DNA from 4 places in the Cupriavidus sp. 01L46 genome. Region 1 is predicted to be linked to each of the others. Evidence: predicted binding sites of a transcription regulator. Region 1 holds the regulator's gene; each other region holds the start of a gene.

Region 1 (4,044 bases):
CCTAGGGCCGATCAGTTCTTGTGCAGGTCGGTGTAGGGCATCAGCGCGAGGAAACGCGCGCGCTTGATGGCCGTGTCGAGCTGACGCTGATAGTGCGCCTTGGTGCCGGTCAGGCGGGCCGGCGTGATCTTGCCGTTGTCGCCGATGAAATCCTTCAGGGTGTCCAGATCCTTGTAGTCGATCTGTTCCACGCCAGCCACGGTGAAGCGGCAGAAGCGCTTGCGCTTGAACAGCGGGTTTTGCTGTTGGAAGCGCTTCTTGTTCTTGTTGTCACGTTTGACGAATGCCATGATTCAATCCTTTTCGAATGCTTTACATCCAGTGATGTGAAAGACGAGAGCCTTGCTGTTGCGGTGCCTGCGGGCCAGGAATCCTTCGCAGTCGAGCATCGCGCCGAGCGGGGTACGCTCAAGCCGCTGGCCGATCTGACCAATTCCCATGGCGGCGATGGCGAACTCCACCTGCCTGGGCGTTTGCGCCTCGACCGTCTCGCCCGCGTACTGCAAGATGCAGTTGACCACGGGGACCCCGGCCGGGGTGTAACGCAAGGCATCGCGTTCCGCGAGCGTTGCGCAGAGCCTTAACTGGTTCAACGCACTCTCCCGCACCGATGCCCGCACTTGCCGCCGCGGCGATCAACGCCGGCGGCAACCACAACAGTCCGCACTTAGGCGGCCTGGACTTCGCTGGTCTGTTGCGCGGCCTTGCGAGCTTCTTCGCGCTGCACTTCCTTCATCATCGGGGACGGTGCGGTTTCAGCCTTCTTGGTCTGAACGATGAGGTGGCGCAGCACTGCATCGTTGAACTTGAACGCGTGTTCGAGTTCAGCCAGGGTTTCCTTGCCGCATTCGATGTTCAGGCAAACGTAATGAGCCTTGGCCAGCTTCTGGATCATGTAGGCCATCTGACGGCGACCCCAGTCTTCCACGCGGTGGATCTGGCCTTCCTGGGACGTGACCAGCGTCTTGTAACGCTCGATCATGGCCGGGACTTGTTCGCTCTGGTCCGGATGGACGATAAATACGATTTCGTAATGACGCATTGACGCTCCTTTTGGATAAGCTGCCCGAGCGCCATGTCCGGTGCAGCAAGGTTGAATAGCCTTATAGTATAGCGTGCTTTTGCTATCGGGAGCAAGCTGCCTCAGTTTTCGGTGAATCGCGCCTGCAGCGCAGCCGGATCCCTTGCCAGTCCTGGCTCCGCGGCCAGAGCCAGCGCCAGGAGCACGCGCGCTTTATAAGGATTGAGGTCGCCGGCCGAAACAAAAACGCCCGCGGCCGGCTTGGGAGGTGCTGGAATCGCCACATGCCCCGCCCCGGTGCGCGAACTGCGCACCACTGCCACGCCGGCGCTGGCAGCATCAGTTAGCGCCTCCGCCAGCGACTGGTGGACCGACCCGTTGCCAGCGGCCGCCACGACCAGGCCTGACACGCCCGCCTGCGCCAAGGCATCCACCACGATCCGGCCCGGTTCCGCATAGCTAGCCACGATCTCGACCTGCGGCCATGCACCTGGAACCGGCCAGGCCTTGGCCGGCAAGCGGCCGGGGGTGCGCACAAAGCGCACGAGGTTGTCCTGAACAAAACCAATCGGCCCGGATACCGGCGACACAAACGCATTCACCGCCGATGTGTGCGCCTTCATCACATCGCGCCCTGCATGAATCTCCTGATTGATCACCAGCAGCACGCCCTTCGCCGTCGCGCCGGCATCCGCCGCTACGCGCACCGCATCCAGCAGGTTCAACGGGCCATCCGCCGACAACGAGGTCGACGGCCGCATTGCAGCCGTCAGCACAACCGGCACCGTACCCACGCAAGCCAGGTGCAGCAGCATGGCCGTCTCTTCCAGGGTATCGGTGCCGTGCGTAATGACAATGCCCGACACATCGGGCTGCGCGGACCAGTACGCCACGCGCCCCACCAACCTGGACCAGAGCGCGAACGACATGTCCTTGCTATCCACCTGCGCAACCTGCTCGGCCTCGATCCGCGCCACCGCGCCCAGCGCCGGCACCGCGTCGAGCAGCGCCGTCACCGGCACCGTCGCCGCCTGGTACTTCGCGCTGCTGGCTGGGTTGGAAGAAGAACCGGCAATGGTGCCGCCGGTAMCGAGCACGACGACACGAGGCAGGAGAGACATGGCGGGAAAGTGGGAAAGTGGCCGGCAGCCAGAAAAGTTGAACAGTACGCAACGCAAGACGCTTCAGTGCCGCGGATTGTAACCCTCCGCCCACCCGCCACGGCACGCGCCAAGACCCGTGGGACGCACCTGTCAATGCGCAAACTCCCAAAAATTCCGCTTGCACTTCACTCGATACTGTATAAAATCACAGCATACTGTTTAAACATACAGTGCTTTCAAACACCGGCGACCATGGCGACCCTGACACCGCGACAGCAGCAGATTTTCGACTTGATCCGCAGCAGCCTCCAGCACACGGGCTTCCCGCCCACGCMCMCAGAGATCGCCGCCAAGTTCGGCTTCTCCTCACCCAATGCAGCCGAGGAACATTTACGTGCCCTGGCCCGCAAAGGCGTGATCGAGCTCACCCCCGGCGCCTCACGCGGCATTCGCCTCAAGGTCTCCCGCAGCGACTCCGAGCTACCCGACCAGTTCTCGCTGCCCATGGCCGGCGTCATGCAGCTAACCCTGCCATTGGTCGGGCGCGTCGCAGCCGGCAGCCCGATCCTCGCCGCCGAACACATCGACCGCCAATACCAGGTCGACGCCTCGGTGTTCGACGTGCAGCCCGATTACCTCCTGCGGGTGCGTGGTCTCAGCATGCGCGACGCCGGCATCCTCGATGGCGACCTGCTCGCCGTCAAGCGCGCKAGCGAAGCCGCCAACGGCAAGATCGTTGTAGCGCGCCTAGGRGACGACGTCACCGTCAAACGCCTCAACCGCCGCGGCGACATCATCGAGCTGATCGCCGAGAACCCCGACTTCCCCAGCATCATCGTGCAAGCCGGCCGTGAAGAGTTCTCACTAGAAGGCATCGCTGTCGGTCTCATCCGCCCCGGCGCCTTCTGACGAGTGCGGCTGAGACGGGCGAACCCCGTACAAGCCGACACCCGATTGTGCCAACGCACCCGCGTAGCGGGTACCGCTAACTGTTGTTGCAAGTCACCAGGTGTAGCCATGCTGCCAGCCAACCGCCTCTCCGCCCGCCGCCCCGTCAAGCCCGTGCCCTTCCGCCAGTCCAAAGGCGTACGCATCTACCAGGGCGCACAACGACGCACCATGGTTGGCAGCATGGCCGCCATCTGCCGAATGCTCGAGTTGGAGGAATCCTCCAAGCTGGCTGGTTAAGCAGGCGGCACTGAAAAAAATTTGTGCAGAGTACTAGCCATCCGGCTCTTGGCATTGTATGATCTTGTTCTTCGTCGTTCGGCACCAAGCAGAACGACATCGACGGTGGCTGTAGCTCAGTTGGTAGAGTCCAGGATTGTGATTCCTGTCGTCGTGGGTTCGAGTCCCATCAGCCACCCCAGAATTTGCTTTACAAAACAGCGACTTAGCCAAGTCGCTGTTTTTGTTTGTGGACTCAGCGCACGCTGAAAGCGCCCACAGCGGTAATTCGGATCAAGGGCCTTGCGACTCAAGCTCGCAACGCACGTACCCCCCCCCCCCCGCAATCCCGTCACACGTTCTTGCCCGGCGAAACCATCCGTTGACAATTCGGCGCTCTGCTTTCGGGACGCACGCATTCGGATTCACTACGAATCCGCACAGTAGCTGTGCACTGCAATGCCTCCGCCCGATACTCGTTGCCTAGAGACGTGAGTGATGCACTGACTCTTGGGTGCACCGGCGTGTCCAGCAACGAATATTGGCATCGAATTTGGATAAAGATATTTTAATTCTGCCTATAAGGCCTTCATTGTCTCAAAGGGAAAAACCAACTAATCGGCAAGAGGGAAGCCAAAGACATCCCGCAGCAGATCTTGCTCGAACGCCGCTATCCACGAAGACCCCGCCCTGTCTGGATAGCGCCGAACTTCGCTTCCGATTACTCGGGTGACGGTGATTTCCCGCAGCGTG
Region 2 (4,044 bases), on a different contig from region 1:
CGGCCTGGCAGCTCCATGCGCTGCGAGAAGGTGGCAGGCGCGCTGAACCACGTAAAGCGCACCGGCACCTCGCCATAGGCCTGGTCCAGCCGCGCCAGCAGGTCCGGCCCCAGCCGGCGCCGCAGGCCGGCACGCGGCAGGCCCCGCACCTCGCCCACGGTCCGGCAGCCGATGCCATCGAGCCAGCCATCGTCCGCCAGCCCTTGCAACATGCCCACCGGCAGCCGGTCCAGCAGCCGCGCCATGCGCTGCGGCCCCACCGCGCGCCGCGCCGGACGCACCAGCCCGCCCCGGCGATCCCGCCGCAGCGGCTGCGCCGCCAGCCACGCCGCCCCGAAGGCCGTCGGCCCGCAGCCCAGCTGCAGGAACACCCCCAGCCGCCGCACCCGCGCATACACCGCCCGGCACAACGCTAGATGGCCGCCAAACAACCGCAGGCTGGCCCCTGCATCGATCATCACGGTAGCCACCCCGGCATCGGGATGCACCGTGACATGCGGCGTGAAATGCAGCAGCGCCAGCGCCAGCGCCGTCATCACCTGCGCCTCGGCCGCCGGCTCGCGCTGCAGTTGCACCACCTGCGCCGACAACGCCTGCACGCCGCCCCGCCGCATCCCCGCCTGCACGCCCAGCGCCACCGCCGGGCCGTTGGCCAGCACCACCCGCTCGCGCTCCATCACGGCCACCGGCACGCTGTGGTGCAGCAGTCCGGCGCAGGCGTGGAGCGCGGCGGGCTCAGGCCAGTTCGGCTGCAGCGCGTCCAGCGACAGGCGCGGCAGATGCACCGCGATCCAGTACGACATGGGCTTGCTCTCCCGCAACGGCTTGGAAAACCGGGGCATTCAGGGGGACCGGCATCGACGGGGCCTGCAGCGCCGCAGGCGGCGTGGCCATGGCGGGGACCGCCATCATCTCGCCCAGCGACAGCACCAGCGGTGTATCGCGCACCGGGCCGCGCCGCTTGTGGAACGTGACCGACACGGCATTGCCCGGCGCCGGCGACAACAGCAGCCGCAGCACCGCCGGCGACGACTCGCGCAGCACGCTGGCCGGCCGGCACGCCCACACCACGGCGTCTCCCGCCTGCGCCAGCACCTGCAAGCGCCGCAGCGCCTCGGGACGCGCCGTGGGCAGCCACACCATCACCCCGCCAAAGGCCTGGCTGCGCAGCACCTGCTCCGCCGCCCACAGCACATCCGCCTGCGCCGCGGCCCGGCTCGCGCCAGCGGGCGGGCGCACCCAGTACAACTGGCGCGCCGGCAAACCCCATTCGGCCAGGCACGTTGCATTGGGCAGGTGCGGCGGCCCGATCAGCGCCACCCGGCGCTGCGCCGCGGCCAGCGCCAGCAACGCCGGGCGCAGCAGCCGCAACTCGCCCGCGCCGGGGTCGGCCAGCAGCTCTGTGAGCGCGCCCACCGGCCAGCCACCGCCCGGCAACTCGGCCGAGAGCGCGTCATGGCCGGTCGGCAAGGCCGGCACGCTGCCCGCCCGGCCCAGATGGCCAAGCTGCCCCGCCCGCCACAGGCCGGGATAGCGTTGCTCCAGCGCGTCCAGCGCCCCCTGCCGGTCGGCCACGGGCGGCTGCGCCAAAGGCGAATCGCCCGACGTATCGGGCGATATGGGGAAGAGTTCGGCGGTCATGTGATGCGTGCGGCTCAGCCGGGGGGACTGACACGAAATTTCCTGATACTGTATGTTTATACAGTACCACGGATGCGCGCAAGGGTGAAGCGGTGGGGACGCCGAGCTATGGAACCTGACAAGAGTTAGCGGCGCCGTGCTGCATCGGTGGCATGAGAATATGCTGCCATCGCAATGACTTCCTGCCATGATGACGATCGCTCGCCTGCCCTTCTTTCTCTGCTTCCCTCTGATTGCATTGCTCGCCGTCAACGCAAACGCTACCGCCCCCGACGAAGCATCCCTGGGCAAGGCCGAGGGCTATCCACCGGCTCGCAGCCTGAAGCAAGCCTACACGGAGCCCTATCTCGTCGGTTCGTTCAGCGCAATGGACAGCTTCAATCCGTCCTGTGCGCTCGCTCCGGCAAACGATCCGCTTGCGCTGAAGAAGGCCGCCATCGAGACACCGTTTCATTACCGCTTTCATGGCCGCGAGCTGACACTGGACGACTACATGCAGCGACAGCGCGCGACCGGACTTCTGGTTGTGAAGGACGGCGAGATTGTCGCGGAACGCTACAACTACATGCGCAGCGCCGACATGCGGATGCTCTCCAACTCGATGGCCAAGACGATTACCGCGCTGGCGATCGTCAAGGCGCAGGAAGAGGGCTTTATCCGCTCGCTCGATGACACCGCCGAGACCTACGCGCCCCAACTCAAGGACACGCTGTACGGACAGACCCGAATCGTGAATCTGATGCGCATGTCCTCGGGCGCCCGGTTTGTCGAGGACTACTCGGAGCACGACGACCGGGCCAGGTTCAACAATGCCGTGCGCCGGGCTGGCGTTGCCCAGGCCGCCCGGCTGATCACGGCGCGCAGCGATCCCGAAGGACAGCGCTTCAACTATGCCGGGGCCCAGACTCAAATCCTGGGGCTGGTGTTGCGCGGCGCCACGCGCCGCACGCTCTGTGATTACGTCGATGAGAAGCTGTGGAAGCCGATCGGCGCCCAAGCGCAGGCGACCTGGCTGGTGAATCCGGCCGACCAGGACGTGTTCGCGCAAGGTGCCTTCAATGCCACGCTGCACGACTACGCCCGCCTGGGCCTGATGATGGCAGCCGACGGACTGGTGAGGGGCACCGCCGTGGTATCACGCGACCACCTGCTCGCGATGACGGATGCAACACGGCAACCCGAAGCATTTCGGCCGGGCCACATGCAGTACCACGGCAGCACCTACTACGGTTATGGCCTGCAGACCTGGATCCTGCCCGGCAGCCACCGCCGCTTTGCCCTTCTGGGCGTCTACGGGCAGGCCATCTTCGTAGATCCCGCATTGAACCTGGTGGTGGTGCATACCGCTGTCGGCAAGGATGCCGCGGGCGACGCGAGCGGCGCCCACCTTGGCGCAGAACGCGACGCGCTGCTGCGTGGCATCGTATCGGCCTATGGAGACTGGTAGAAACGTGGATTGCCCCGGGTGTGCGCCTTGGGTCGACCGTCGTCGCGGACCCGGTCGATTCGGAGGGCGCCCCGGATCGTTGGCGAGGCCGGCCTCAGGAGGCAGACGGCCTGGCGGGCATATCAACCCAACCAACCCAGTCAACCCGCTATTGCCAGTCTCCAGTCAATGCAGCAGGGCATCCTCGAAAGCCATCTGCTCCGCCACATCAAACAGCGCCCTCAGGCTCGCCGCCCCCGCTGCCGCCGTCCCGTCATCGCTGCCCGCCCCGCGCACGGCATCCAGGCTGCGCCGCATCCCGGCTACCGCCGCGCCCGGCAACAACGTGGTCAGGCTAACCCGGCGAACCCCCAGTTCGCGCAGCCGCTCCAGCGGCACATTCGCGGCCGACGGGCTTGGCGCCAGCCCGGTCCCGGCGCTCAGCGTCACCGGGATATCCAGCGCGCGCACCAGCCGGGCGATATCGTCCTCGGTGCGCGGCGCAATGGGCAGCAGCATATCGGCGCCCGCCGCCTGATACGCCCTTGCCCGGAGGATGACCTGCTCGGTGGTTTCGCAGGCAAATGCGTCCGTGCGGGCAATGATCATGAAGTTGCTGTCGCGCCTGGCGCGCTGCGCGGCGTCGATCTTGGCGAGCATCTCGCCAAGCGGCACCACGTCCTTGGCCGCCGCCGAGCCCCAGCGCCTTGGTACCACCTGGTCCTCGATGTTCAGGCCGGCAGCGCCGGCTTCCTCGAACAGTTCCACGGCGTAGTGGACGCCGCGCGGGTTGCCATAGCCGGCGTCCGCATCGGCGGTGATGGGAATGGATGAGGCGCGGGTCAGCCGCCGGCAGTGCTCCACGCATTCCGTCAGCGTGAGCAGGCCGATGTCCGGCACACCCAGCAGGCTGTACGACAGCATGGCGCCGCTGATGCAGGCGCCCTGGTAGCCCGCCTGCTCCACCAGGCGCAGGC
Region 3 (4,044 bases), on a different contig from region 1:
ACATGGTCGAGGATGCTGACATCGCCGCCGTGCTGCTGCACGATCTCGCGCACGATGGCCAGGCCCAGGCCGCTGCCCTGGGTCTTGGTGCCGAGCACGCGGTAGAACCGTTCCATCACGCGCTCGCGCTCGGCCACCGGGATGCCGGGGCCGGTGTCTTCCACTTCGAGGTACGCGAAGGGCTCGAACGCATCCGCGCTGACGCGCACGGTGGCGTGGCCATCGGCCGGCGTGTAGCGGATGGCGTTGTCGATCAGGTTGTTGAGCATCTCGGTAAGCATCAGGCGATTGCCTTGCACCATCACCGGGTGGTCGTCGGCATCCACGCCGAGGTCGATGCGGCGCGCCCACGCCTGCGGCAGCCAGTCCTTGACCACCTCGCGCGCGAGCGCGGCCAGGTCCAGCGGTGCCATGCTGCCGGCGCCGGCCAGGTTCTCCATGCGCGCCAGCGACAGCAACTGCGTCACCAGGTGAGCCGCGCGCTCCGAGCTGCCGGCGATCTGCGCCAGCGACTTGCGCAGCTCCTCGGGCGATTGCTCGCGCTGCGCCAGTTCCGCCTGCATGCGCAGCCCGGCCAGCGGTGTCTTCATCTGGTGGGCGGCATCGGCGATAAAGCGCTTCTGCGTCTGCACGGACACGTCGAGCCGCGCTAGCAGGTCGTTGAACGAGGCCACCAGCGGCGTGATTTCCTGCGGCGCGGCGTGCTCGTCGATGGGACTGGTGTCGCCGGGGTTGCGCGCGCGGATGCGCTGCTGGATCGAGGTCAGCGGGGCCAGCCCGCGTGTGAGGCCGAACCACACCAGCACCACCGCCAGCGGCAGGATCACGAACTGCGGCAGGATCACGCCCTTGATGATTTCATTGGCCAGCCGCGCGCGCTTGTCGAGCGTCTCGCCAACCTGCACCAGCACGGGCTGCGCGTCGCCCGCCTGCTTCAGGTCGACATAGGTGTAGGCCACGCGCACGTCGTTGCCCGCGATGCGGTCATCGCGCAGCGAGACCAGCCCGGCGTGGCCGCGATCGTCCTCGCCGGGCAGCGGCATGTCGTTGTCCCCGGCGACGAACTCACCGTGCGTGCCCACCACCTGGTAGTAAATGTTGTCGGTTTCATCGGCCCGCAGGATTTCGCGCGCGGACAGTGGCAACTGCAGCGTGACGCGCCCGTTGACCTCGCGCACCTGCTGCGACAGCACGATGGCGCTGGCCTCCAGCGAGCGGTCGAAGGGCCCGTTGGCGATGGACTTYGCCACCAGGTAGGTCACGGCAATGCTCATCGGCCACAGCAGCAGCAGCGGCGCCAGCATCCAGTCCAGGATTTCGCCGAACAGCGAGCGCGGCGATGGATGGCCCGCGCTGTCTTCAAGGTGCGGCAGGGCGCCGGCCAGCGTTTCGTCGCTGACGATCTCATCGGGCGGGGAGGGCGCGCGCGCGGGCCGTGCGGCCCGTGCGCGCCGCCGGGGCAGTCGCAGCAGGCTCATGGGGAGGGGGTGTCGGGCAGGTCTTGGCGGCGTCGCCGGCATGCCGTCAAAGGGAAAGGGAAACGGTGCTGAAGCCGATTCTGATTCTGACGATTCTGATTCTAATGGCGCATTCTAGTCGTGCGCCACGGTGGCCTGGAATTTCTCCAGGCAGTAGCCCAGCCCGCGTACCGTGGCAATGCGGATCCCGCCCACCTCGATCTTCTTGCGCAGCCGGTGCACATAGACTTCGATGGCATTGTTGCTGACCTCTTCGCCCCATTCGCACAGGTGGTCGACCAGTTGCTCCTTCGATACCAGCCGCCCGGTGCGGGTGAGCAGGATCTCCAGCAGTCCGACTTCGCGCGCGGAGAGATCCAGCATCTGCTCGTTCAGGTAGGCGATGCGGCCAACCTGGTCGAAGGCCAGCGGGCCGTGGCGCGTTAGCGTGGCGCCGCCGCCGGCGCCGCGCCGCACCAGCGCGCGCACGCGGGCTTCCAGCTCGGACAGGGCGAAGGGCTTGGCCATGTAGTCGTCGGCGCCCAGGTCCAGGCCCTTGACGCGCTCATCGACGCCGTCGGCCGCGGTCAGGATCAGCACCGGCAGCATGGCGCCGCGCGTGCGCAGGCGCTTGAGCACTTCCAGCCCGGGCATGCGGGGCAGGCCGAGATCGAGGATCAGGAGGTCGAAGGTCTGGGTCGAGAGCGCCGAGTCGGCTTCAACCCCACTGGCGACATGGTCGACGGCATAGCCGGAGTGACGTAATGAGCGTGTCAGGCCATCTGCCAGCACATCGTCATCTTCGGCGATCAGAATACGCATGGTTGTCTCCACCCTGGCCGGCTTAGTCGTCGCTTTACATCAAATGACGCGTGCGGGACTTGCCAAGCATACTGTTTTTTTATACAGTACTCGCTTGATCCGGTCGCGCAGTGAGCGGGCCGGATCGTACTGAATTTAGCAACGAACGAATAACGAACGAATTACCGACGTTTGCCCAATGTTTGCCCCTGCTGCCAGGTTCATTGTCATCAGGAGTTCGCGGCGCGGCGCGGGTCGGGCGGTTACCCGCAAAAGCAGGCGGCGCGCCACATGCGGCCTATTTATACACCATTGACGGAAGGACGACCATGGATGACGGCAAGAAGGCGGGTGCTGGCGTAAGCGCCGAAAAGCAGAAGGCGCTGGCGGCCGCGCTGGCCCAGATCGAGAAGCAGTTCGGCAAGGGCTCGATCATGAAACTGGGCGAGGCCGACATCGACCAGGATATCCAGGTCGTGTCCACCGGCTCGCTGGGCCTGGACATCGCGCTGGGCGTCGGCGGCCTGCCGCGCGGCCGCGTGGTGGAAATCTACGGTCCGGAATCCTCGGGCAAGACCACGCTGACGCTGCAGGTCGTGGCCGAAATGCAAAAACTGGGCGGCACCTGCGCCTTTATCGATGCCGAGCACGCGCTCGACGTCAACTATGCCGGCAAGCTCGGCGTGTCCGTGGGCGACCTGCTGATCTCCCAGCCCGACACCGGCGAGCAGGCACTGGAAATCACCGACGCGCTGGTGCGCTCGGGCTCGGTCGACCTGATCGTGATCGACTCGGTGGCGGCCCTGGTGCCCAAGGCCGAAATCGAAGGCGAGATGGGCGATTCGCTGCCGGGCCTGCAGGCCCGCCTGATGAGCCAGGCGCTGCGCAAGCTGACCGGCACCATCAAGCGCACCAACTGCCTGGTGATCTTCATCAACCAGATCCGCATGAAGATCGGCGTGATGTTCGGCTCGCCCGAAACCACCACCGGCGGCAATGCGCTGAAGTTCTACGCCTCGGTGCGCCTGGACATCCGCCGCATCGGCTCGATCAAGAAGGGCGATGAGGTGATCGGCAACGAAACCAAGGTCAAGGTGGTCAAGAACAAGGTATCGCCGCCGTTCCGCGAAGCCTTCTTCGACATCCTCTATGGCCAGGGCATCTCGCGCCAGGGCGAAATCATCGACCTCGGCGTGGACGCCAAGGTCGTCGAGAAGTCGGGCGCGTGGTACAGCTACAAGGGCGAGAAGATCGGCCAGGGCAAGGACAACGCGCGTGAATACCTGCGCGAAAACCCGGACATCGCCGACGAGATCGAGAACAAGGTGCGCGAGTCGCTGGGCGTGGTCCTGATGAACGGCACGCCGGCCACCGCCGGCGCCGTGGTCACCGCCGAAGACTGAGCTTCGCTGGCCGGGCCATTCCCGGCCGCGATCCCCACCCCGGGGCGGCACGCGCAGCGACGCGCGCCGCCCCGGTTTGCATTTTTAAAGCGCATTGATAAAGCGCGGTGTTCAAGCGCTGTCCAACGCGCGCTTTGTCGACAGCCTGGTGCACCGGCGCGCGGCCCGCTATGGTGCCGCCCGCGTGATGCAGGAAGCCCGCACCCATCAGCTCGGCGGCGATCAGCTTGCCGACCTGCAGGATCGCCTGCGCGGGTCGGAGCTGGAGCGCGGCCGCGCGGTCTGGCAAAAGCGTTTTGGCACGCCGCCCGCCACGCCGGAAGACAAGGCCAAGCAGATCCGCTTTATGGTCGCCCGCGGCTTTTCCCGCGCGGTGGTGAGCC
Region 4 (4,044 bases), on a different contig from region 1:
GTCAGAACGGATGGAAGCCCGTCAGGAACTGGTCTATCTGTTCCGCCTGGCGCTGGTCGCGCGCGGCCTCTCCCGCCTCCAGCACGACCGCCTGGTAGACGTGCACGCCCGATGCCACCAGCCGCGCGGTCAGCCTGCGTGGCGACTGGTCCTGCGGCGATACCGCAGCCACCTGCAGCTCCACGCCCTCGAGCGCCACGGCCGGCGATGCGGCCGACATCACCGTCACCTTGCGGGTCTTGACCGCGTCGGCAGGATGCGGCCCGAGGTTGCCGAGCAAGCCCTTCTGCATGGAATCCAGCGCCGCCTGCCGCAACTCGGCGTCATCGGCGGGCAAGGTCACCACGCCCACGGCGAACAAGGTCTCGTCGACCCGGGCCGCGTCCATCGTCATGGGCAGCTTGCGCCCGGCAATCGCCACCTCGCGCGCAGCGCCGGATGGCTTGCCGGGATAAAGCGCCGCGTAGGCGCCTTCGTTGGACTGGATGGTGCGCCAGTCATAGCGGGGCGAACAGGCGATCAGCCCGGCGCCGAGCGCGCCCAGGACGATGGCTTTGGCAAGCGGGGACTGCGGCAAGCGGAAAAACCGTGGAAACCAGGCGTGGGGCATCAGGGCGGCGAATGCGGAGATAAGCCGCTATTATCGTGGAACCCGCGTGCCAGCGCTCATTCACATTGCCCGCCAATGCAAACCCAGCCATCGATCCGGCCAATGCCGCCATCCCCCCGGGGTGTTTTTGGCACCGCGCGCCGTGCTGGCATGGCGATGCTCGGCGCCATGCTGGTCGCGGCAGGCACGAGCGCCCTGGCCGCCACGGCCCACCTGCCCCCCGCCAACGATCTCGCCACCCAGGCCGCCGCTGCGGCCAGCCGGGGCGAGCCCCTGGTGGTGCTGGTAACACTGCCCGGCTGCGTGTACTGCGAAACGGTGCGCCGCAACTATCTCGGCCCGCAAGCCGCGGCGGGCGAAATCGAGGCGCGCGAGCTCGACATGACCGCCGACACGCCCCTGCGCAACGCCGATGGCAGCATGACCACCGCACGCGAATGGGCGCGCAGCCGCAATGTGGCGGTAGCGCCCACGGTGCTCTTCCTCGACGCGCGCGGCCGCTCGCTGGCCACGCCGCTGCGTGGCATGCAGCCCGATTTCTATGGCGCCTACCTTGAGCAGGCGCTGGACCAGGCCCGCTCGGCCTTGGCAAGCAAGGCGCATTGAGGCGCACGATGGCGCACCCGGCTGCGGCCAATCGTCGCATCCGCGGCGGCTCGGTGAATGCAGCCGGCAGCGCCTCGGCAGCGGCAGTAGAATAGTGGCTTGTCTGACCTGTCGGCGAGCATCATGACGACCTCCGCTTCCCCCACCGCACCCACCCCGGCAAGCACCGCCTCGCGCAAGCGGTGGCCTGTGATCGCCGCCGTGCTGCTGGTTGCCGTGCTGGGCTGGTTCGGCTATCGCGCCGTCGCCCCCGCCAATGCGGCGCCGCCCGCCACGTTCACGCTGCTGTCGGGCGAGAAGATCAGCACCGCCGATCTCAAGGGCAAGGTCTACCTGGTCAACTTCTGGGCCACCAGCTGCGTCACCTGCGTCAAGGAAATGCCGGACATGGTCCGCACCTATGACAAGTTCAAGGGCAAGGGCCTGGAGTTCGTCGCCGTGGCAATGAGCTATGACCCGCCCATATACGTGATGAACTATGCGCAAACGCGCAAGCTGCCGTTCAAGGTGGCGATGGATTCCGACGGCGCGGCCGCCAAGGCATTCGGCGAAGTGCAGCTGACCCCGACCACCTTCGTGATCGACAAGGACGGCCGCATCCTCAAGCGCTATGTGGGCGAGCCCGAGTGGGACGCGCTGCACAAGCTGCTCGACGGCGCGCTCGCCAAGGCAGCCTGAGCCACCGCCTGGCTCACCGCCTCCGCCCAGAAAGGTGKCTTCCATGGCACCTTTTTTATTGCCAGGGCGCGGTCGGGCAATGCCCGGCTTGCGCAGCCCGGCTGTATGGATATACAGTTGCCAGCAGCTTTCCCCGCCCATGCTGGCGAGCGCACTTGCGCCCGGCATCCCCTAAGGCCCCCGCTCCGTGTTACTCGATCCCGATCCCAGCGCCGTGCTTTGCGACGCACCCGCCGTCAAGCAGCCCGATACCGTGGATGCCTGCGCCCCCGACACGCCGGCCTACCTGTCCACCCTGAACCCGGAACAGCGCGCGGCCGTGATGCATGAGTCAGCCGCGCCGCTGCTGATCATCGCCGGTGCCGGCTCGGGCAAGACCAACACGCTGGCCCACCGCGTCGCCCATCTGGTGCTGGGCGGCGCAGACCCGCGCCGCATCCTGCTGCTGACGTTCTCGCGCCGCGCGGCGTCGGAGATGGGGCGGCGGGTCGAGCGCATCGTCGACCAGGCGCTGGGCATGCAAGCCTCCGGGGCGGGGCGCGCGGCACTCACATGGTCAGGCACCTTCCACGCCATCGGCGCACGCCTGCTGCGCGAGTACGCGGAAACGCTTGGCCTGTCGCCCAGCTTCACCATCTGCGATCGCGGCGACGCCGCCGACCTGATGAACGTGGTGCGGCACGACCTGGGCCTGTCGGCCCAGGCTTCGCGGTTCCCCCGCAAGGAAACCTGCCTGTCGATCTACTCGCGCGTGGTCAACACCCAGGCGCCGCTCGAAGACGTGCTCAAGCAATGGTTCCCGCGCTATGCCATGTGGACGGATGCGCTGCGCGGACTATTTGCCGGCTATGTGCAAGCCAAGCAGAAGCAGCAGGTGCTCGACTACGACGACCTGCTGCTCTACTGGGCGCAGGCACTGGCCGAGCCCGCGCTGGCGCAGGACATGGGCGCGCGCTTCGACCACGTGCTGGTGGACGAATACCAGGACACCAATGCGCTGCAGGCTGCCATCCTGCTCGCGCTCAAGCCCGACGGGCGCGGCCTGACGGTGGTGGGCGACGATGCACAGTCGATCTACGCCTTCCGTGGCGCCACGGTGCGCAACATCCTCGATTTCCCCGCGCAGTTCACGCCGGCCGCGGACATGGTCACGCTGTCGCAGAACTACCGCTCCACCCAGCCCATCCTGGCTGCCGCCAACGCGGTGATCGGGCTGGCGGCCGAGCGCTATACCAAGGACCTGTGGTCGGAGCGCGGCTCGGCCGAGAAGCCGGAGATCGTGGTGGTCAACGACGAGGCGGACCAGGCCCGCTATGTGGTCGAGCAGATCCTGGCGCGGCGCGAGGCCGGGCTGGCGCTGCTGTCGCAGGCGGTGCTGTTCCGCGCCGCCGACCACAGCGCGCAGCTGGAGATCGAGCTGGTCCGGCGCAACATCCCGTTCGTGAAGTTCGGCGGCTTGAAGTTCCTGGAATCCACGCACGTGAAGGATGTGCTGGCGGTGGTGCGCTGGCTGGAAAATCCGCGCGACCGCATGGCGGGCTTCCGCAGCCTGCAGCTGCTGCCTGGCGTGGGGCCCAAGACTGCTGCTCGTGTGCTCGATGCCGTGGAAATCGCCACCGAGCCGCTATTTGCCCTGGAGTCCTTTGAGGCGCCGCCAGCCGCCGCCGAGGCCTGGCCCGACCTGCTGGCGCTGGCGCGCAGCCTGATGGCCCCGGCCGCGCCGTGGCCCTCCGCCTTCGAGCAGGTGGTGGCGTGGTACCAGCCGCACCTTGAGCGCCTGCACGACGACGCTCCCGCACGCGCGGCTGACCTGCAGCAACTGGAGCGCATCGCCGCCACCTACGCGTCGCGCGAGCGCTTCCTGACGGAACTCACGCTCGACCCGCCGGACGCATCGAGCGACGAATCCGGCGTGCCGCTGCGCGACGAGGATTACCTGATCCTGTCCACCATCCACTCGGCCAAGGGCCAGGAATGGAAGGCCGTCTATGTGCTCAATGCCGTCGACGGCTGCATGCCGTCGGACCTGGCCACCGGCACCACCGAGGAAATCGAGGAAGAGCGCCGGCTGCTATACGTAGCCATGACCCGCGCCCGCGACCACCTCGACATCGTGGTGCCGCAGCGTTTCTATGTGCACCAGCAGACCG

The links. The regulator LexA, encoded in region 1, represses DNA repair genes until DNA is damaged. The targets are predictions, from matches to a motif close to ACTGTATNNNNATACAGT.
Region 2: imuA (translesion DNA synthesis-associated protein ImuA) is a predicted target of LexA. The motif match lies at 1,689-1,706, and genes of this name have one in related genera.
Region 3: recA (recombinase RecA) is a predicted target of LexA. The motif match lies at 2,350-2,367, and genes of this name have one in related genera.
Region 4: AC1DS3_RS12895 (ATP-dependent helicase) is a predicted target of LexA. The motif match lies at 1,995-2,012, and genes of this name have one in related genera.

Annotation. Positions count from the first base shown of each region.
Region 1 covers NZ_JBFTSF010000421.1:1,364-5,407, reverse strand. The annotation lists gene rpsR (30S ribosomal protein S18) at 12-290, opposite strand; gene priB (primosomal replication protein N) at 294-593, opposite strand; gene rpsF (30S ribosomal protein S6) at 668-1,042, opposite strand; gene AC1DS3_RS35835 (asparaginase) at 1,144-2,142, opposite strand; gene lexA (transcriptional repressor LexA) at 2,377-3,033, shown strand; gene AC1DS3_RS35825 (hypothetical protein) at 3,142-3,312, shown strand; tRNA gene AC1DS3_RS35820 (tRNA-His) at 3,418-3,493, shown strand; gene AC1DS3_RS35815 (hypothetical protein) at 3,906-4,044, opposite strand, start outside.
Region 2 covers NZ_JBFTSF010000013.1:23,857-27,900, forward strand. The annotation lists gene AC1DS3_RS04085 (Y-family DNA polymerase) at 1-803, opposite strand, end outside; gene imuA (translesion DNA synthesis-associated protein ImuA) at 736-1,641, opposite strand; gene AC1DS3_RS04095 (serine hydrolase domain-containing protein) at 1,829-3,088, shown strand; gene AC1DS3_RS04100 (isocitrate lyase/PEP mutase family protein) at 3,254-4,044, opposite strand, start outside.
Region 3 covers NZ_JBFTSF010000048.1:26,290-30,333, forward strand. The annotation lists gene AC1DS3_RS11320 (sensor histidine kinase) at 1-1,478, opposite strand, end outside; gene AC1DS3_RS11325 (response regulator) at 1,593-2,279, opposite strand; gene recA (recombinase RecA) at 2,588-3,661, shown strand; partial or broken gene recX (recombination regulator RecX) at 3,780-4,044, shown strand, end outside.
Region 4 covers NZ_JBFTSF010000059.1:11,378-15,421, reverse strand. The annotation lists gene AC1DS3_RS12910 (hypothetical protein) at 2-610, opposite strand; gene AC1DS3_RS12905 (thioredoxin domain-containing protein) at 761-1,216, shown strand; gene AC1DS3_RS12900 (TlpA disulfide reductase family protein) at 1,340-1,894, shown strand; gene AC1DS3_RS12895 (ATP-dependent helicase) at 2,217-4,044, shown strand, end outside.